2 regions of the Micrococcus porci genome follow, and region 1 is predicted to be linked to the other one. Evidence: predicted binding sites of a transcription regulator. Region 1 holds the regulator's gene; the other holds the start of a gene.

Evidence for each region. The regulator HrcA, encoded in region 1, represses chaperone genes, less so after heat shock. The targets are predictions, from matches to a motif close to TTNGCACTCGNNNNNNNCGAGTGCNAA.
Region 2: the regulator HrcA is predicted to act here: its motif matches at 5,533-5,559, upstream of groES (co-chaperone GroES).

The regions. Positions count from the first base shown of each region.
Region 1 covers NZ_CP083691.1:1,659,684-1,668,008, forward strand. Annotated here, with positions in the region: gene lepA (translation elongation factor 4) at 1-1,403, shown strand, start outside; gene hemW (radical SAM family heme chaperone HemW) at 1,404-2,681, shown strand; gene KW076_RS07860 (DUF4870 domain-containing protein) at 2,704-3,159, opposite strand; gene KW076_RS07865 (DUF3097 family protein) at 3,275-4,132, opposite strand; gene hrcA (heat-inducible transcriptional repressor HrcA) at 4,294-5,307, shown strand; gene dnaJ (molecular chaperone DnaJ) at 5,333-6,475, shown strand; gene KW076_RS07880 (16S rRNA (uracil(1498)-N(3))-methyltransferase) at 6,472-7,224, shown strand; gene KW076_RS07885 (PhoH family protein) at 7,286-8,325, shown strand, end outside.
Region 2 covers NZ_CP083691.1:1,185,255-1,194,125, reverse strand. Annotated here, with positions in the region: gene KW076_RS05780 (GuaB3 family IMP dehydrogenase-related protein) at 1-13, opposite strand, end outside; gene guaB (IMP dehydrogenase) at 58-1,599, opposite strand; gene KW076_RS05770 (dicarboxylate/amino acid:cation symporter) at 1,836-3,284, shown strand; gene groL (chaperonin GroEL) at 3,358-4,959, opposite strand; gene groES (co-chaperone GroES) at 5,061-5,357, opposite strand; gene KW076_RS05755 (hypothetical protein) at 5,937-6,293, shown strand; gene KW076_RS05750 (iron ABC transporter ATP-binding protein) at 6,339-7,094, opposite strand; gene KW076_RS05745 (iron chelate uptake ABC transporter family permease subunit) at 7,091-8,179, opposite strand; gene KW076_RS05740 (ABC transporter permease) at 8,172-8,871, opposite strand, start outside.

The sequences.
Region 1 (8,325 bases):
CCGCCGCGGACCCGGACCGCTACGCGGCGGAGCTCGCCACGCTGATCGGCTGCGAGCCCGACGACGTGCTGCGCGTCTCCGGCAAGACCGGCCAGGGCGTCGAGGCGCTGCTGGACCGCGTCGTCGAGCGCCTGCCCGCCCCGCAGGGCGTGGCCGACGCCCCGGCCCGCGCCATGATCTTCGACTCGGTGTACGACACCTACCGCGGCGTCGTCACCTACGTGCGCGTGGTGGACGGCATGCTCTCGCCGCGCGAGAAGATCCGCATGATGTCCACCGGTGCCACGCACGAGCTGCTGGAGATCGGCGTGTCCTCACCCGAGCCGATGCCCACCAAGGGCCTGTCCGTGGGCGAGGTGGGCTACCTCATCACCGGTGTGAAGGACGTGCGCCAGTCCAAGGTGGGCGACACCGTCACCAACAGCTCGCGCCCGGCCACCGAGCAGATCGGCGGCTACGAGGACCCCAAGCCCATGGTGTTCTCCGGCCTGTACCCGATCGACGGGTCGGACTACCCGAACCTGCGGGACGCCCTGGACAAGCTCAAGCTCAACGACGCCGCGCTCGTCTACGAGCCGGAGACCTCGGTGGCGCTGGGCTTCGGCTTCCGCGTGGGCTTCCTGGGCCTGCTGCACCTCGAGATCGTGCGCGAGCGCCTGGAGCGCGAGTTCGACCTCGACCTCATCTCCACCGCGCCCAACGTGGTCTACGAGGTGAAGCGCGAGGACAAGACGGTGGTCACCGTGACCAACCCGTCCGAGTTCCCCGAGGGCAAGGTGCTCGAGGTGAAGGAGCCCATGGCCTCCGCCACCGTGATCGTGCCCGCGGAGTACATCGGCGCCGTCATGGAGCTGTGCCAGACGAAGCGCGGCCACCTCAAGGGCATGGACTACCTCTCCGAGGAGCGCGTGGAGATCCGCTACTGGATCCCGCTCGCGGAGATCGTCTTCGACTTCTTCGACCAGCTCAAGTCCCGCACCAAGGGCTACGCCTCCCTGGACTGGAAGGCGGACGGCGACCAGGTGGCCGACCTCGTGAAGGTGGACATCCTGCTCCAGGGCGAGCAGGTCGACGCGTTCTCCGCGATCACCCACCGGGACAACGCCTACTCCTACGGTGTGATGATGACGGGCAAGCTCAAGGAGCTGATCCCGCGCCAGCAGTTCGAGGTGCCGATCCAGGCGGCCATCGGCTCGCGGATCATCGCGCGCGAGAACATCCGCGCGATCCGCAAGGACGTGCTCTCCAAGTGCTACGGCGGCGACATCTCGCGCAAGCGCAAGCTGCTGGAGAAGCAGAAGGAGGGCAAGAAGCGCATGAAGATGGTGGGCCGCGTGGAGGTCCCGCAGGAGGCGTTCATCGCGGCGCTCTCCTCGGACGGCGCCGAGCCCGCGAAGAAGTAAGTGCCCTCCGTCCTGCCCGTGGGCCTGCCCGTGCCCGACGACGGCGCCCTGCCGCCCGCCTCCGTGGCGGCGGTCCGCGCGGCGTCGGCGACGGGGGAGCCGCGCACGTTCAGCCTGTACGTGCACGTGCCGTTCTGCACGGTGCGCTGCGGATACTGCGACTTCAACACGTACACGGCCGAGTCCTTCGGCCCGGGCGCCGGCCGCGGCGACTACGTGGACTCGGCACTCGCGGAGCTGGACTTCGCGGCGGGCGTCCTCGAGCGCTCGCGGGTGCCGGCGCGTCCCCTGCACACGGTGTTCGTCGGAGGGGGCACGCCCACGCTCCTCCCCGCCGAGCACCTCGTGCGGATCCTCGCGCACGCACGCGAGCGGTTCGGCCTGGCCGAGGGCGCGGAGGTGACCACCGAGGCCAACCCGGACACCCTCACCCCGGAGTACGTCGCGGAGCTGGCCGCGGGCGGGTTCACGCGGCTGTCCGTGGGCATGCAGTCCGCCGTGCCCCACGTGCTGGCCACGCTGGAGCGCACGCACGCCCCGGAGAACGTGCCGGCCGCCGTCGCCGCGGCGCGCGCGTCCGGGATGGAGGTGTCGCTGGACCTGATCTACGGCACGCCCGGGGAGTCCCTGGCGGACTGGCGCACCACCCTGGAGGCCGCGATCGCGATGGCCCCGGACCACGTCAGCGCATACTCGCTGATCGTGGAGGAGGGCACGCGCTTCGGCGCGCAGGTGGCCCGCGGCGAGGTCGCGGACGTGGACCCGGACGACCAGGCGGACAAGTACCTGCTGGCGGACGAGCTCCTCTCCGCCGCCGGGTACCGCTGGTACGAGGTCTCCAACTGGGCGCACGACCCGGCCGGGGCCGGTGTCCACCGGGCCCGTCACAACGTGGCCTACTGGGAGGACCAGGACTGGTGGGGCGTGGGTCCGGGGGCCCACTCGCACGTCGCCGGCACGCGCTTCTGGAACGCCAAGCACCCGGCCGCGTACGCGCAGCGGCTGGCCACGGGCGTCACGCCCGCCGTGGGGAGGGAGATGCCCGACGACGAGGCACGCCGCCTGGAGCGGATCATGCTCGCCGCGCGCACCGTGGAGGGGCTGGACCTGTCCGAGGTGCGGGGCTCCCTGGAGCCGGAGGCGCTGCGCCGACGCGTGGCGGCGCTCATCGGCGAGGGACTCGTGGAGGGCCCGGCGGCCCTGCGGGGTCGGATCGTGCCGACGCTGGAGGGGCGGCTGCGGAACGACAGGATCGTGCGGGACCTCGCCGGGTTCTGACGGACCCGGCTCGGCCGACGGGTCAGCGCAGGAGGCGCGGGCTGAACGGGTACCGGAAGGGCCGGCCCTTCGCCACCTGGGAGGCGCCCATGACGCCGTAGAGGGCCAGCGCGATCCACAGCAGGGCGCCGAGGATCGCGAGCAGCCCGCCGAGCAGCGGCACGCCGCCGAGCAGGAACAGCAGGACGATCAGCAGGGTGGGCGCGAGGGAGAAGTTCAGGGCCTCGCGGGACTCCTGAGCCGTGAACGGGCCGCGGTCCCGGTAGAGCAGCCACATCACCAGGGGGCCGGGCAGGCCGCACGCGAGGCTGAGGTGGGACAGGGCTGCGCGATCGCGGTCCTGCTTGGCGGTGAGGGGCGCGCGGCCGCCGGCGGCGTCGCGCAGCCAGGCGGGGGCCTCGTGGGCCGCGCTCCCGCCCGCGGCGCGGCGCGGGGTCGCGGTCTCGCCGGCGGGGGTGGTGCTGGGGGTGGTGGCCACGGTGCTCCTCTGTCGTCCTGCCGCCCGGTGCCGCGGGCGTCGTCCGGGGCGGGGCCTGCCCCAGTGTAGACGCAGGGGGTGGAGACGGGGTGGCGGCCCCGCCGGGGCCGGCGGGTCAGGCCCCCGGGGCGGTGAGGAAGTCGATCAGCTCCTCCACCCGGCCCAGCAGGGCGGGCTCGAGATCGGCGTAGGTCCGCACGTGGGAGAGCAGCCGCTTCCAGCCCAGGCCCGTGGCCTCTTTGGTGCCCGCGGGCCAGCCGAGGCCGCGGAGGACGCCGGTCTTCCAGTCCTGGCCGCGGGGCACCACCGGCCAGGCGTCGATGCCGAGCACGGCGGGCTTGATGACCTGCCACACGTCCACGTACGGGTGGCCCAGGATCAGGACGTTGCCGGCGGCGCCGGGCACGGCCATGGCCTCGGCGGCGAGGCGCTCCTCCTTCGAGCCGGCGACGAGGTGGTCGACGAGGATCCCGAGGCGGCGGCCCGGGCCGGGGGCGAAGTCGCGGATCGCCCCGGGGAGGTCGTCGACGCCGTGGAGGGGTTCCACCACGATCCCCTCGAGGCGCAGGTCCTCGCCCCAGACCTTCTCCACGAGCTCGGCGTCGTGCACGCCCTCCACCCAGATCCGCGACGCGCGGGCGGTCCGGGCGCGCGCGCCCTCGACCCGCCGGGAGCCGGAGGCGGTGCGGGCGGCGGCCGCCGGGGCGGCCGACCGCGGGGGCACGAGCACGACGGGGGAGCCGTCGACCCAGAAGCCCGGGCCGAGGGGGAAGCCGCGGCGGACGCCCCGTCGGTCCTCGAGGACGACCACGTGGGTGCCGCCGGAGCGCTCCACGCGCACCACGGCCCCGACGAATCCGCTGGCCACGTCCTCGACCACCGTCCCCGGGGTGGCGGGCGCCTCCCCGGCGGTGCGTCCGGCGGGGCGGGCGAGGTCCTCGTGGGCCCCCGGGCCCCAGCTGCTCCAGTCCATGCGGGCCACCCTAGCGAGGTGCCCGGCTCCGCCGGAGGCGGAATCGGGGCGCGCGGTCCGGGCGGCGCGTCCCGCCGATGGCTAGCATTGGCACTTGGCGCCGGTGAGTGCCAGCGCGGGGCCCGGGGTCCCGCTCGTCGTCGTGAGGAGAGGAGCGCACCGTGACCGAGCAGCCCCGCCGTCTCCAGGTGCTGCAGGCGATCGTGGAGGACTACGTGTCCCTGCGCGAGCCGGTGGGCTCCAAGGCGCTCGTCGAGCGCCACGCCCTGGGCGTCTCCTCCGCCACGGTGCGCAACGACATGGCGGCCCTCGAGGAGGAGGGGCTGATCGTGGCCCCGCACACCTCCGCCGGACGCGTCCCCACGGACAAGGGCTACCGGGTCTTCGTGGACCGCATCTCCGAGGTCAAGCCGCTCTCCGCGGCCGAGCGCCGCGCCGTGCGCACCCTGCTGGACTCCGAGGCGGACACCGAGTCCATGATGGAGGCCACCGTCCGGCTCCTCGCCCAGCTCACCCGACAGGTGGCCGTGGTCCAGTTCCCCCACGAGGACGGCTCCACGGTCCGCCATCTGGACCTGGTCGCGCTCACCCCCGAGCGCGTCCTCGTGGTGCTGATCCTCTCCACGGGGCGGATCGAGCAGCGCACGGTGGCACTGGCCCGGCCGGTGCAGGACGAGGACCTCGCGGCCCTGCGCGCGGTCCTGCTGCCCGTCATCGAGGGCCTGGGACCGGCGCAGGCGGCGGCCGTCCTGGACACCCCGCTCGAGGGGCTGCCCCCGGCCCGACGCGCGGCCGCGGTCGACGTCGTCGGGGCGGTTCGCGGTCTGCTCGAGGCCGAGCGGCAGGACCGCATCGTGCTCGCCGGCACCGCCAACCTGGCGCGCAGCACGGACGACTTCCACTCGTCCATCGGCCCCATCCTCGAGGCGCTGGAGGAGCAGGTCGTGCTGCTGCGCCTGCTCACCGAGATGGGGCAGGACGCCCACGGCGTCTCCGTCCGGATCGGCGCCGAGAACGGGGCGTCGCTGGCGGACACGTCCGTCGTCGCCGCCGCCTACGGCCCGGGCGCCGTCGCCAAGGTCGGCGTCATCGGGCCCACCCGCATGGACTACCCCGGGACCATGGCCGCCGTGCGCGCGATCGCCCGGTACCTGTCCCGCATCCTGACCACCTGAACCTGACCCCACCGGAGGAAGACCCATGGCCGACCACTACGCCACGCTCGGCGTCAGCCGCGACGCGTCCGCAGAGGAGATCAAGCGTGCGTACCGCAAGCTCGCGCGTCAGCACCACCCGGACGTGAACCCCTCGGAGGAGGCCGCGGAGGAGTTCAAGCGCATCTCCCACGCCTACGAGGTGCTCTCCGACGAGGACAAGCGCCGCGTCTACGACCAGACCGGCAACGAGAACGGCACCGCCGGAGGCTTCGGGGGCGGAGGGTTCGGCGGCGCGGGCTTCGGCGGGTTCGCGGACATCTTCGAGACCTTCATGAACGCGGCGGGCACCCCCGGCGGCGGGCGCGGCCCCATGCCCCGCGCCCGGCGTGGCCAGGACGCGCTCGTCACGGCGCGGATCGAGCTGCGGGACGCGGTGTTCGGCGGCGAGGCCACCCTCCAGCTGGACACGGCCGTCACCTGCGAGCGGTGCTCCGGCACCTGCTGCGAGCCGGGGACCCACCCGGAGACCTGCTCGACGTGCCAGGGCCAGGGCATGACCCAGCGCCCGGTGCGCTCCATGCTGGGCACCATCATGGCGGCGGAGACCTGCCCGGTCTGCCGCGGCTTCGGCACCGTCATCCCGCACCCCTGCACGGAGTGCTCCGGCCAGGGCCGCGTGCGCGTGCAGCAGCCCCTCACCATCCGCATCCCCGCCGGCGTGGACGACGGCACCCGCATCCATCTCGCCGGCCGCGGCGAGGCGGGCCCCGGCGGCGGCCCGAACGGCGACCTGTACGTGGAGGTCCAGGTGCGCCCGGACGAGGTGTTCCGCCGCGAGGGCGACCACCTGGCCACCACGGTCACCGTGCCCATGGCCGCGGCCGCGCTCGGCACCTCGGTGACCCTGGAGACCCTCGACGGCCCCCAGGAGGTCGACATCGAGCCGGGCACCCAGTCGGGCCACGTGGAGACCCTGCGCGGCCTCGGTGTCGGCCGACTGCGCGGCGCGGGGCGCGGCGACCTCAAGGTGGACGTCGTCGTCACCACGCCCACGGACGTCACCGACGAGCAGCGCGCCCTGCTGGAGCAGCTGGCCGGCCTGCGCGGCGAGGAGGTCGTCCACGGCGCCCCGCCGCAGTCCAAGGGCATGTTCGCCCGGCTGCGCGAGAACCTGAAGAACCTGTGACCGCGCCGCTCTTCCTCCTCGACGCCGGTGCGCTCGCCGGCGTCGCCCCCGGCGCGGAGGTGGCCTTCACCGGCGCGGAGGCCCGGCACGCCGCGGCCTCGATGCGCCTCGGAGCGGGGGAGTCCGTGCTCGTGGCGGACGGCTCCGGCGCCCGGGCCTCGTGCGTCGTCGTCGACGCCGCGCCGTCGGCGGTCACGGTCCGCGTGGAGTCGCTGGAGCACGACGCCGCCCCCCGCCCCGCGCTGGTGCTCGTCCAGGCGCTCGCCAAGGGGGACCGCGACCTGATGGCGGTCCAGGCCTCCACGGAGCTCGGCGTGGACGCGGTGGTGCCCTGGGAGGCGGAGCGCTCGATCGTGCGCTGGAAGGGGGCGAAGGCCGCCAAGGCCCACCAGAAGTGGGAGGACACCGTCCGCGCCGCCGCCAAGCAGGCCCGGCGCGCGCGCGTCCCGGAGGTCCGGCCCGTCGTCTCGGGCACGGCGGTCGCCGCGCTGGCCGGCCCGGACCGGCTGCTCCTGGTGCTCCACGAGGACGCGGACCTGGGCCTCGGCGGTCTCCCGGACGCGGACCTGGAGGCGGCCGCGGAGGTGGCGCTCGTCGTCGGCCCGGAGGGCGGGGTGAGCCCCGCGGAGCTGGACGCGTGCACCGCGGCCGGCGCCGTGCCGGTGCGGCTCGGCCCCCACGTGCTGCGCGCCTCCACGGCGGGCCCGGCCGCCCTGGCCGTGCTCCAGCACCGCCTCGGCCGCTGGTGAGCGCGCCGACTAGACTGACCCGTACCTGTCCGCGCCGCACCCCGAGGTGATCCGCCCCATCGTGTCCGACCCGTCCTCGCACGTCGTCCTGCCGCCCGTCTCCGTGCCCGGAGCGGAGTCGGTGTCCTTCGAGTCAGCGGAGCTGATGGTCCGCACCCTGGGCGCGCACGACGCGCTGCTGCGGATCCTCGCCGGGGTGTACCCGGACGTGGAGGTCACCGTCCGGGACCAGTCGCTCGGCATGTCCGGTCCGCCGCGCCACGTGGCCCAGGCCCGCCGGATCGTGGAGGACCTCCGCTCCCTGGCGCGGCGCGACGCCCCGGTGACCCCGGACGTCGTGGAGCAGGTCGTGTCCCTCGTGCGCGACGGGGAGACCGGCCGCGCGTCGGGCACGCTCCACCTGGACTCGATCCTCTCCGGGCGCGGTCGCAAGATCCGCGCCAAGACCCTGCACCAGCAGGACTACGTCGAGGCCATCGACCGCGCCACGATCGTGTTCGGCCTGGGTCCGGCGGGAACCGGCAAGACCTACCTGGCCATGGCCAAGGCCGTGCAGGCCCTCCAGGCGAAGGAGGTCACGCGGATCATCCTCACCCGGCCCGCCGTCGAGGCCGGCGAGCGGCTCGGCTTCCTCCCGGGCGGGCTGTCGGAGAAGATCGACCCCTACCTGCGCCCCCTCTACGACGCGCTGCACGACATGATCGAGCCCGAGTCCATCCCGCGCCTCATGGAGTCCGGCACCATCGAGGTGGCGCCGCTGGCCTACATGCGTGGCCGCACGCTCAACGACGCGTTCGTGATCCTCGACGAGGCCCAGAACACCACGGGCGAGCAGATGAAGATGTTCCTCACCCGCCTCGGGTTCGGGGCGCGCATGGTCGTCACGGGGGACACCTCGCAGGTGGACCTGCCCCGGGGCGTCCGCTCCGGCCTGGCGGAGGCCGTGGAGGTGCTCGAGGGCGTCGACGGGCTCGAGATGGTCCGGTTCGACTCCTCCGATGTCGTCCGCCACTCCCTGGTCAGCGCCATCGTGGACGCCTACGACGGCGCCCGCGGCAGCGGGTCCGCAGCGGACCCCCGCCCCGCCGGGCGCGGGGCCCA
Region 2 (8,871 bases), 470 kb from region 1:
TCTGGTTCGTCACCGGGCCAGCCTAGCCCAGGCCCGCGGCGGCGGGCCCGGGACCGCTCACTTGGAGCGGTAGTTGGGGGCCTCCACCGTCATCATGATGTCGTGCGGGTGGGACTCCTTCAGCCCGGCCGTGGTGATGCGCACGAAGCGGCCGTTCTCCTTGAGGTCCACGATGGTCGGTGCGCCCGTGTAGAACATGGTCTGGCGCAGGCCGCCCACCAGCTGGTGCACCACCGAGGCGATCGGTCCGCGGTACGGCACCTGGCCCTCGATGCCCTCGGGGATCAGCTTGTCCTCGTCCGGCACGTCCGCCTGGAAGTAGCGGTCCTTGGAGAAGGAGCGCGTGCCGTTGCGGGTCTGCATGGCGCCCAGGGAGCCCATGCCGCGGTAGGCCTTGAACTGCTTGCCCTGGTAGAACACCAGGTCGCCCGGAGACTCGGCGGTGCCGGCCAGCAGGGAGCCCAGCATGACGGAGTCGGCGCCGGCCACCAGGGCCTTGCCGATGTCGCCGGAGTGCTGCAGGCCGCCGTCGGCGATCAGCGGCACGCCGGCCGGGCGGGTCGCCTTCGCGGCCTCGTAGATCGCCGTGATCTGGGGGACGCCGACGCCGGCCACCACGCGGGTGGTGCAGATCGAGCCCGGGCCCACGCCCACCTTCACGGCGTCCGCACCCGCGTCGACGATGGCCTTGGCGCCCGCGTAGGTGGCCGCCTGGCCGCCGATGACGTCCACATGCGCGGCCGCCTTCTCCTTCTTCAGACGCGCGATCATGTCCAGCACGCCGTGGGTGTGGCCGTTGGCGGTGTCCACCACCAGGGCGTCCACGCCGGCCTCCACGAGGGTCATGGCGCGCTCCCAGCCGTCGCCGAAGAACCCGACGGCACCGCCGACGCGCAGCCGGCCCTCGTCGTCCTTCGCCGCGTCCGGGTACTTCTCCGCCTTGTCGAAGTCCTTGATGGTGATCAGGCCGGTGAGGCGGCCGGCGTCGTCCACCAGGGGCAGCTTCTCCACGCGGTTCTGGGAGAACAGGTGCAGGACCTCCTCGCGGGAGATGCCGTCCTGCGCGGTGATCAGCGGCATGCGCGTCATGGCCGTGTCCACCGTGCGCGTGTCCCACTCCTCGTGGGGGATGAAGCGGGTGTCGCGGTTGGTGATGATGCCCAGCAGGGTCATGTCCTCCGCCACCACCGGCAGGCCGGAGACGCGGTACTGGGCGCAGAGCTCGTCCAGCTCGGCGAGGGTGGCCTTCGGTCCGATGGTCACGGGGTCCGAGATCATGCCGGACTCGGAGCGCTTGACCGTGTCCACGTGCTTGGCCTGGTCCTCGATGGACAGGTTGCGGTGGATGATGCCCATGCCGCCCTGGCGCGCGATCGCGATGGCCAGGGGCGCCTCGGTGACGGTGTCCATGGCCGCGGACACCACGGGGATGTTCAGCCGGATGTTCCGCGTGAGCTGCGTGGAGGTGTCCGCGTCCGCCGGGATCACGTCGGTGGCGTTCGGCAGGAGGAGGACGTCGTCGTACGTCAGGCCGAAGAAGCCGAAGGGATCCTCGGAGGCGTACACGGGATCGGAGGAGGGACCGGTGCTGGTGCTCACGGCTGGCCTTTCAGGACGGGGACGACGGCGCCCGTCCAGTGTAGGGCCGCGGCTCCGGCCGGGCGGGTGTGGGAGGAACAGCGTCGGGGCCCCGGACATTCCGCCCCCGGACCACCTGTGGCACGGGTCTCGGCCGGGCCGGCCGTCGGCGGGGACGCCTGCGGCGCGCGCCACACCGACGTCATGGGGGGAAACCCGATTCCGATCTCTGGTAAGGACGGCCCTACCCTTCCCGGATGACCTCGCACCCCTCCTCCCCCGCCTCCGGGGCGTCCACACCCGCGCGCCGCCGCCGGCTCCCCGCCTGGACCGGCAACTTCGGCTGGCAGATCGCCGCCGCCCTCGTCCTCGGCCTGCTCCTCGGCCTCGCCGCCCGGGCCATGGGCCACACCCCCGACTCCCCGACCTGGCTCGGCGAGACCCTCGCCCTCATCGGGTCGATCTACGTGCAGCTGCTCAAGGCGACGGTCGTCCCGCTCGTGTTCTTCGCCGTCGTCGCCTCCGTGGCCAACCTCGCCCAGGTGACCAATGCCGCCCGCCTGGCCGCCAAGACCCTGCTGTGGTTCGCGATCACCAGCTTCATCGCCGTGCTGATCGGCCTGGCCGTCGGCGTCGTGATGCAGCCCGGCGTGGGCACCGGCCAGTCCGCACCCGAGGGCTACCAGGCGCGGACCGTCACCTGGCTCGACTTCCTGACGTCCATGGTCCCGGTGAACATGCTCGGCCTGACCGTGAAGACCACCGCGGGCGACGACGGCGCCCTCACCTCCACGCCGTCCTTCCAGGTGCTGCAGATCCTGGTCATCGCGATCGCCGTGGGCGTGGCCGCCCTCAAGGTCGGCGAGAAGGCCGAGCCGTTCCTCGCGTTCTCCCGGTCCGTGCTGGCCGTCATCCAGAAGGTCCTCTGGTGGATCATCCGCCTCGCCCCCCTCGGCACCGTCGGCCTGCTCGGCAACGCGGTGGCCTCCTACGGCTGGTCCACGATGGGCACGCTCGTGAAGTTCGTCGTGGCGGTCTACGTGGGCCTGGCGCTCGTCATGCTCGTCGTCTACCCGCTGCTGGCCCGCGTGCACGGCCTGTCCGTGAAGCAGTTCTTCACCGGCGTCTGGCCCGCCTTCCAGATGGGCTTCGTGTCCCGCTCCTCGCTCGGCACCCTGCCCGTCACCCAGCGCGTGGCCGAGCGCAGCTTCGGCGTGCCCACCGGCTACGCCTCCTTCGCCGTGCCGCTGGGCGCCACCACCAAGATGGACGGCTGCGCGGCGATCTACCCGGCCGTGGCCGCCGTGTTCGTGGCGCAGTTCTACGGGATCGACATGACCCTCGGCCAGTACGCCCTCGTCGTGCTGGTCTCGGTCCTCGGCTCCGCCGCCACCGCGGGCACCACCGGCGCCACCGTGATGCTCACGCTCACCCTGTCGACGACCGGCCTGCCCCTGGAGGGCATGGCCCTGCTCCTGGCCGTGGACCCGATCGTGGACATGGGCCGCACCGCCGTCAACGTGTCCGGACAGGCCCTCATCCCCGCGCTCGTCGCCCAGCAGGAGGGCATCCTCGACCGGACCCGCTACGACGCCGAGCGCGGCGACGTCATGGCCGACGAGGACGAGACCATCGTCGAGGCCCGTCACGACGACGCCCGCGGCGCGTCCCGGGCGGACCTCACCGAGGCCGGCTCCGCCCGCTGAGCACCCCCGGACGCGACGACGCCCCCGCCCCTCCCAGTGGAGGTGCGGGGGCGTCGTCGCGAGCGGCCCGGCGTCAGTGCTGGTGCTCGTCCTCGTCCTCGACCTTGTCGGCCACGAGGGTCTCCGTGGTCAGCACGAGCGCCGCGATCGAGGCGGCGTTGGCCAGCGCGGAGCGGGTCACCTTCACGGGGTCGATGACGCCGTCGGCGATCAGGTCGCCGTACACGCCGGTCTTGGCGTTGAAGCCCTCGTTCGGCTTCATCTCCGCGACCTTGGAGACCACGACGTAGCCGTCCTCGCCCGCGTTCTGGGCGATCCAGCGCAGCGGCTCCTTGAGCGCCTTGCGGACGATCTCCACGCCGGTGGCGGCGTCGCCGGTGAGGGCGGTCACCTCGGCGTCCTCGTCCAGGACGGAGAGCGCGTTGATCAGGGCGGTGCCGCCGCCGGCGACGATGCCCTCCTCGAGCGCGGCGCGCGTGGAGGACACGGCGTCCTCGATGCGGTGCTTCCGCTCCTTGAGCTCCACCTCGGTGGCGGCGCCCACACGGATCACGCCGATGCCGCCGGCGAGCTTGGCCAGGCGCTCCTGCAGCTTCTCGCGGTCCCAGTCGGAGTCGGTCGCGGCGACCTCGGCCTTGATCTGGGAGACGCGGGCCTCGACGTCGGCCGCCTCGCCGCCGCCGTCGACGATGGTGGTGGCGTCCTTGGTGACGGTGACGCGGCGGGCCGAGCCCAGCACGTCGAGGTCGGCCTGCTCCAGCTTCATGCCGAGGTCCGGGGAGACCACGGTGGCGCCCGTGAGGATCGCGATGTCCTGCATCATGGCCTTGCGGCGGTCGCCGAAGCCCGGGGCCTTGACGGCCACGACGTTCAGGGTGCCGCGGATCTTGTTCACCACGAGGGTGGACAGGGCCTCGCCCTCGACGTCCTCGGCAATCACGAACAGCGGCTTGTTGGCCTGCAGCACCTTCTCCAGCAGGGGCAGCAGCTCCTGCACGTTGGAGATCTTGCCGGAGTTGATCAGCACGTAGGCGTCCTCGAGGACGGCCTCCTGGCGCTCGGCGTCGGTGACCATGTACGGGGAGAGGTAGCCCTTGTCGAACTGCATGCCCTCGGTGACGTCCAGCTCGGTGGAGGTCGTGGAGGACTCCTCGATGGTGATCACGCCGTCGGTGCCCACGGTGTCGAAGGCGCGGGCCAGCAGCTCGCCGACCTCGTCGTTCTGGGCGGAGATGGCGGCCACGTGGGCCACCTCCTTGCCCTCCACGGGGCGGGCGTTCTCCTGCAGGCGCTTCTCGACGGCGGCGACCGCGGTCTCGATGCCCTTCTTGACCTCGTTCGGGGCGGCGCCGGCGGCGACCTGGCGCATGCCCTCGTTCACGAGGGCCTGGGCCAGCACGGTGGCGGTGGTGGTGCCGTCGCCCGCGATGTCGTTGGTCTTGGTCGCCACCTCCTTGGCCAGCTGCGCGCCCATGTTCTCGTACGGGTCCTCGAGCTCGACGTCCCGGGCGATCGTGACGCCGTCGTTGGTGATGGTGGGGGCGCCCCACGCCTTGTCCAGGACCACGTTGCGGCCCTTCGGGCCGAGGGTCACCTTGACGGTGTCGGCGAGCTTGTCGATGCCGGCCTGGAGGGCGCGGCGGGCGTCGTCGTTGAATGCCAGCTGCTTGGCCATGACGGCGGCTCCTTTCGGATCGGGTGTTCGGGGAGAAGAAGAGGGGACGCGAAGGGCCCGGGGCGGCGAGTGCCGCTCGCCGGGCCCGACGCGTCAGGGGGTCACTTGGTGACGACGGCCAGCACGTCGCGGGCGGAGAGCACCAGGTACTCCTCGCCGCCGACCTTGACCTCGGTGCCGCCGTACTTGGAGTAGAGGACGACGTCGCCCTCGGCCACGTCCACGGGCACGCGGGTGCCGTTCTCGGCCACGCGGCCCGGGCCCACGGCCACGACCTGGCCCTCCTGGGGCTTCTCCTTGGCGGTGTCCGGGATGACGAGGCCGGACGCGGTGGTCTGCTCGGCCTCCAGCGGGCGGACGACGATGCGGTCCTCGAGGGGCTTGATGGAGACAGACATGCTGCACACTCCTTCTGTTCGACGTGCGGTGCCCCGGCGGCGGGGCCGGGCCGCGATGTTCAGATCTGCGGGGGTGCCACGGGCGTCAGGCCCGGCGTCGTCGCGGTGCCGCTGGGCCCATCCTTGGCTTGGCACCCGGTACCCCCCGAGTGCCAGGTCTGACTCTAGCGCGGGGCTGGCACTCCCACCAACCGACTGCCAACGCCGTGCGCCGACGGCGGAACACGCCCCTCCCCCCTTCTGCTCGACCCGCGTCGTGAACACGACGCAGGAGGGGCTGAGGGTCCAGACCGTCCGTGCGGTCTCCGGGTTCCCCGTCCACTCCTGCACAGCCCGGCCCCGCTCCTCCGCCGCCCCTCCCGCAGGTCTTCACCACGGCCGAAGCCCTCGCGGCGGGAGCCGGCCCGGCCCGCCTGCGTCGCGGCGACCTGGACGCCCCGCAGCGCGGCGCCCGCGTCCGGGTGGGCGGACCTGTGCACGCTGCGTCCTCCCTGGCCCGAGCCGGACCTGGTGGCGGCGGCCGACCATCTGGTCACGCACCCCTGGTCGCCGCGCGGCCGTCTGCCGCCGCTGACGACCGTGGCACGGCTCCGCGCGATGCTGGAGCGGGTGCGCGTCGGCGCCGACTCAGCCGTGGTGTCCCTCGCGCGACTCGCGCTCGTCGACGCGGGGCTCGGCGAGCCGCTGCTGCAGCACCGGCTGGACCCCTGGGACCCGGACTGCCCCGAGACCCACATGTTCTCCCCGGAGCTGGCGGTCGCCCTGGAGTACGACGGCGGCGGTCACCTCACGCCCGCACAGCAGGCCCGCGACGCCCGTCGTGACCGCCGGCTGCCGGCCCGCGGCGTCACGCCCCTGCGGAACACCGCCGAGGACCACGCCGAGGGGTACCGCCGGCTGATCGCCCAGCTGCAGGACCGCCGTCGCGGCCGATGAGCGGGTCCGGGCAGGGCCCACGACCGTTCCCCGCCACGGCCCCGCTCACCAGTACACGGCCAGCGGCCCGTGCGGTCCGTCCACCACGCTGCAGGGGGTCTTGAAGATCCGCTCCAGCACCTCAGGGCGCAGGATCTCGGCCGGGGTGCCGGTCTCCACCACCTGGCCGTCGCCCATGGCCACGATCCGGTCGGCGTAGTGGGCGGCGAAGTTGATGTCGTGCAGCACGATCACCACGGTTCGGCCCAGCTCGTCGGCGGCCCGGCGCAGCTGCTGCATCATCTGCACCGAGTGCTGCATGTCCAGGTTGTTCAGCGGCTCGTCCAGCAGCACGTACTCGGTGTTCTGCGCCAGCACCATCGCCACGTACGCGCGCTGCCGCTGGCCGCCCGAGAGCTGGTCGAGGTACCGGTTCTCGAACGGGCCGAGGTTGAGGAAGTCGATCGCGTCCGACACGTGCCGCTCGTCCTCCAGGGTCAGCCGGCCACGCGTGTACGGGTAGCGCCCGAACCCCACGAGCTGTCGCACGGTCAGCCGCGTCACGAAGTGGTTCTCCTGCCGCAGGATGGACAGGGTCTGGGCGATCTTCCGAGACGGCGTCGTGGTGATGTCGTGCCCGCCCACGGCGATCGTCCCGGCGTCGGCGTCCTGCAGCCGGCCGATCATCGTCAGCAGCGTGGACTTGCCCGCCCCGTTGGGCCCCACGAGCGCGGTCACTCCCCCGGCCTGGATGTCCAGGTCCACGGGTCCGATGCACACCTCGTCGCTGTGGCGCTTCACCACGCCGCGCAGCTCGATCACAGACGTCCCTTTCTCATCACGACGATCAGGAAGGTGATGCCGCCGATCAGCTCGATGACCACCGTGACCGCACCCCCCGCGTAGAACACGTGCCGCAGCACGAAGTAGGCGCTCGTGAGCACCGCGTACCCGGCCAGCGCCGCCACCGGGAGGATGAACCGGTGGTCGTGGGTGTCGACGAGGCTGTACGCCAGCGTCGCCACGAGGAAGCCGAGGAACGTCATCGGGCCCACGAGCGCGGTGGTCATGGCCATCAGCACGGAGACCAGCAGCAGCGTCACCATGAGCTCGCGCCGGTGGTGCAGGCCCAGGTTGGTCGCGGCGTCGGCGCCGAGCGCCACCGTGTTCAGGCGACGGGAGCGCAGCCACAGCAGCGCACACACGACGACGGCGATGGGCGCGGCGATCGCCACGTACTCGGTCCGGGCGTTCGAGATGTTGCCGAAGAGCCGCGCGCTCAGCAGGTCGAACGAGTTCGGGTCCAGCAGTCGCTGCATGAACGTGCTCAGCGCGGCCAGCCCGCCGCCCAGCACCACGCCCACGAGCAGCATCAGATGGACGCTGCCGTAGGGCCGGGACAGCAGCCACGAGTACAGGGCCGTCGCGAGCGCCACCATGAGCGCGGCCTGGGCGAGGAACGGCCCCACCCCGGTCAGCACCGCGACGCCGGCGGCTCCCAGCACGTACACGGCGGCGGTCGACACGGCCGTGTAGAGCGCCTCGAACCCCATGATCGAGGGCGTGATGATGCGGTTGCCCGTCACCGTGTGGAAGCTGACGGTCGCGAAGGAGTGGCACAGCGCCACGATCCCGATCACGCCCAGGGACTCCACGCGCATCCGCGCGATCATCCAGAACGCGCGCGAGCCGGGCTCGGCCTCGTTGCCCCACAGCAGGATCCCGGCGGTGGAGAGCACGGCGACGGCGGCCAGCACCGCGACGACGAGCGCATACCTCCGGCGGTCGGCGGCGGTGACGAACGCGCCGGACCGGCGCGGGGCGTCGGCGTCGACGGGCCCGGCCGCGGTGGCGCCGCCGGACGGGGCGGGGATGCGACCCGGGGCGGTCGCGAGCGGCTCAGCCATGCTTGGCCTGCCTCAGCAGCAGGGCGAGGAACACGATCGCGCCCACGAGGCCCAGGATCAGCGAGATGGGCACCTCGAACGGGGCGATCACGGTGCGCCCGATCAGGTCGCAGACGATCACGATCCACACGCCGACCATGACCACCCAGGGCAGGTTCGTCCGCAGGTTGTCGCCGCGCACCATGGACACGAGGTTGGGGACCACGAGCCCCAGGAACGGGAGGGCCCCGATCACCACGGTGACCACGCCGGTGGCCACGGCCACCATGGCCACGCCGGTGAGGATCACGGCGTCGTAGTTGAGGCCGACGTTCGTCGCGACGTCCTTGCCGAGGCCGGCCACGGTGAAGCGGTCGGCGATGACGAAGACCGCCACGCACACGATCAGCACGAGGAAGAGCAGCTCGTACCGGCCGCGGACCACGGAGGTGAACGAGCCGGCGAACCACGCGCCCACCTGCTGCAGCATGTCCGTCTGGAGGGCGAGGAACGTCGAGGCGGCGCCCACGACGGCGCCGAGCATGATGCCCACGATCGGCACGATGAGGGAGGACTGCAGGCGCACCCGCCGCAGGAAGAGGAAGAACACGAGGGTGCCGACGAAGGCGAAGAGGATGGCCCCGACCATCCGGGTCACCAGGCCCGACCCCGGCACGAGCACCATGGTCACCAGCAGGCCGAGGCCGGCCCAC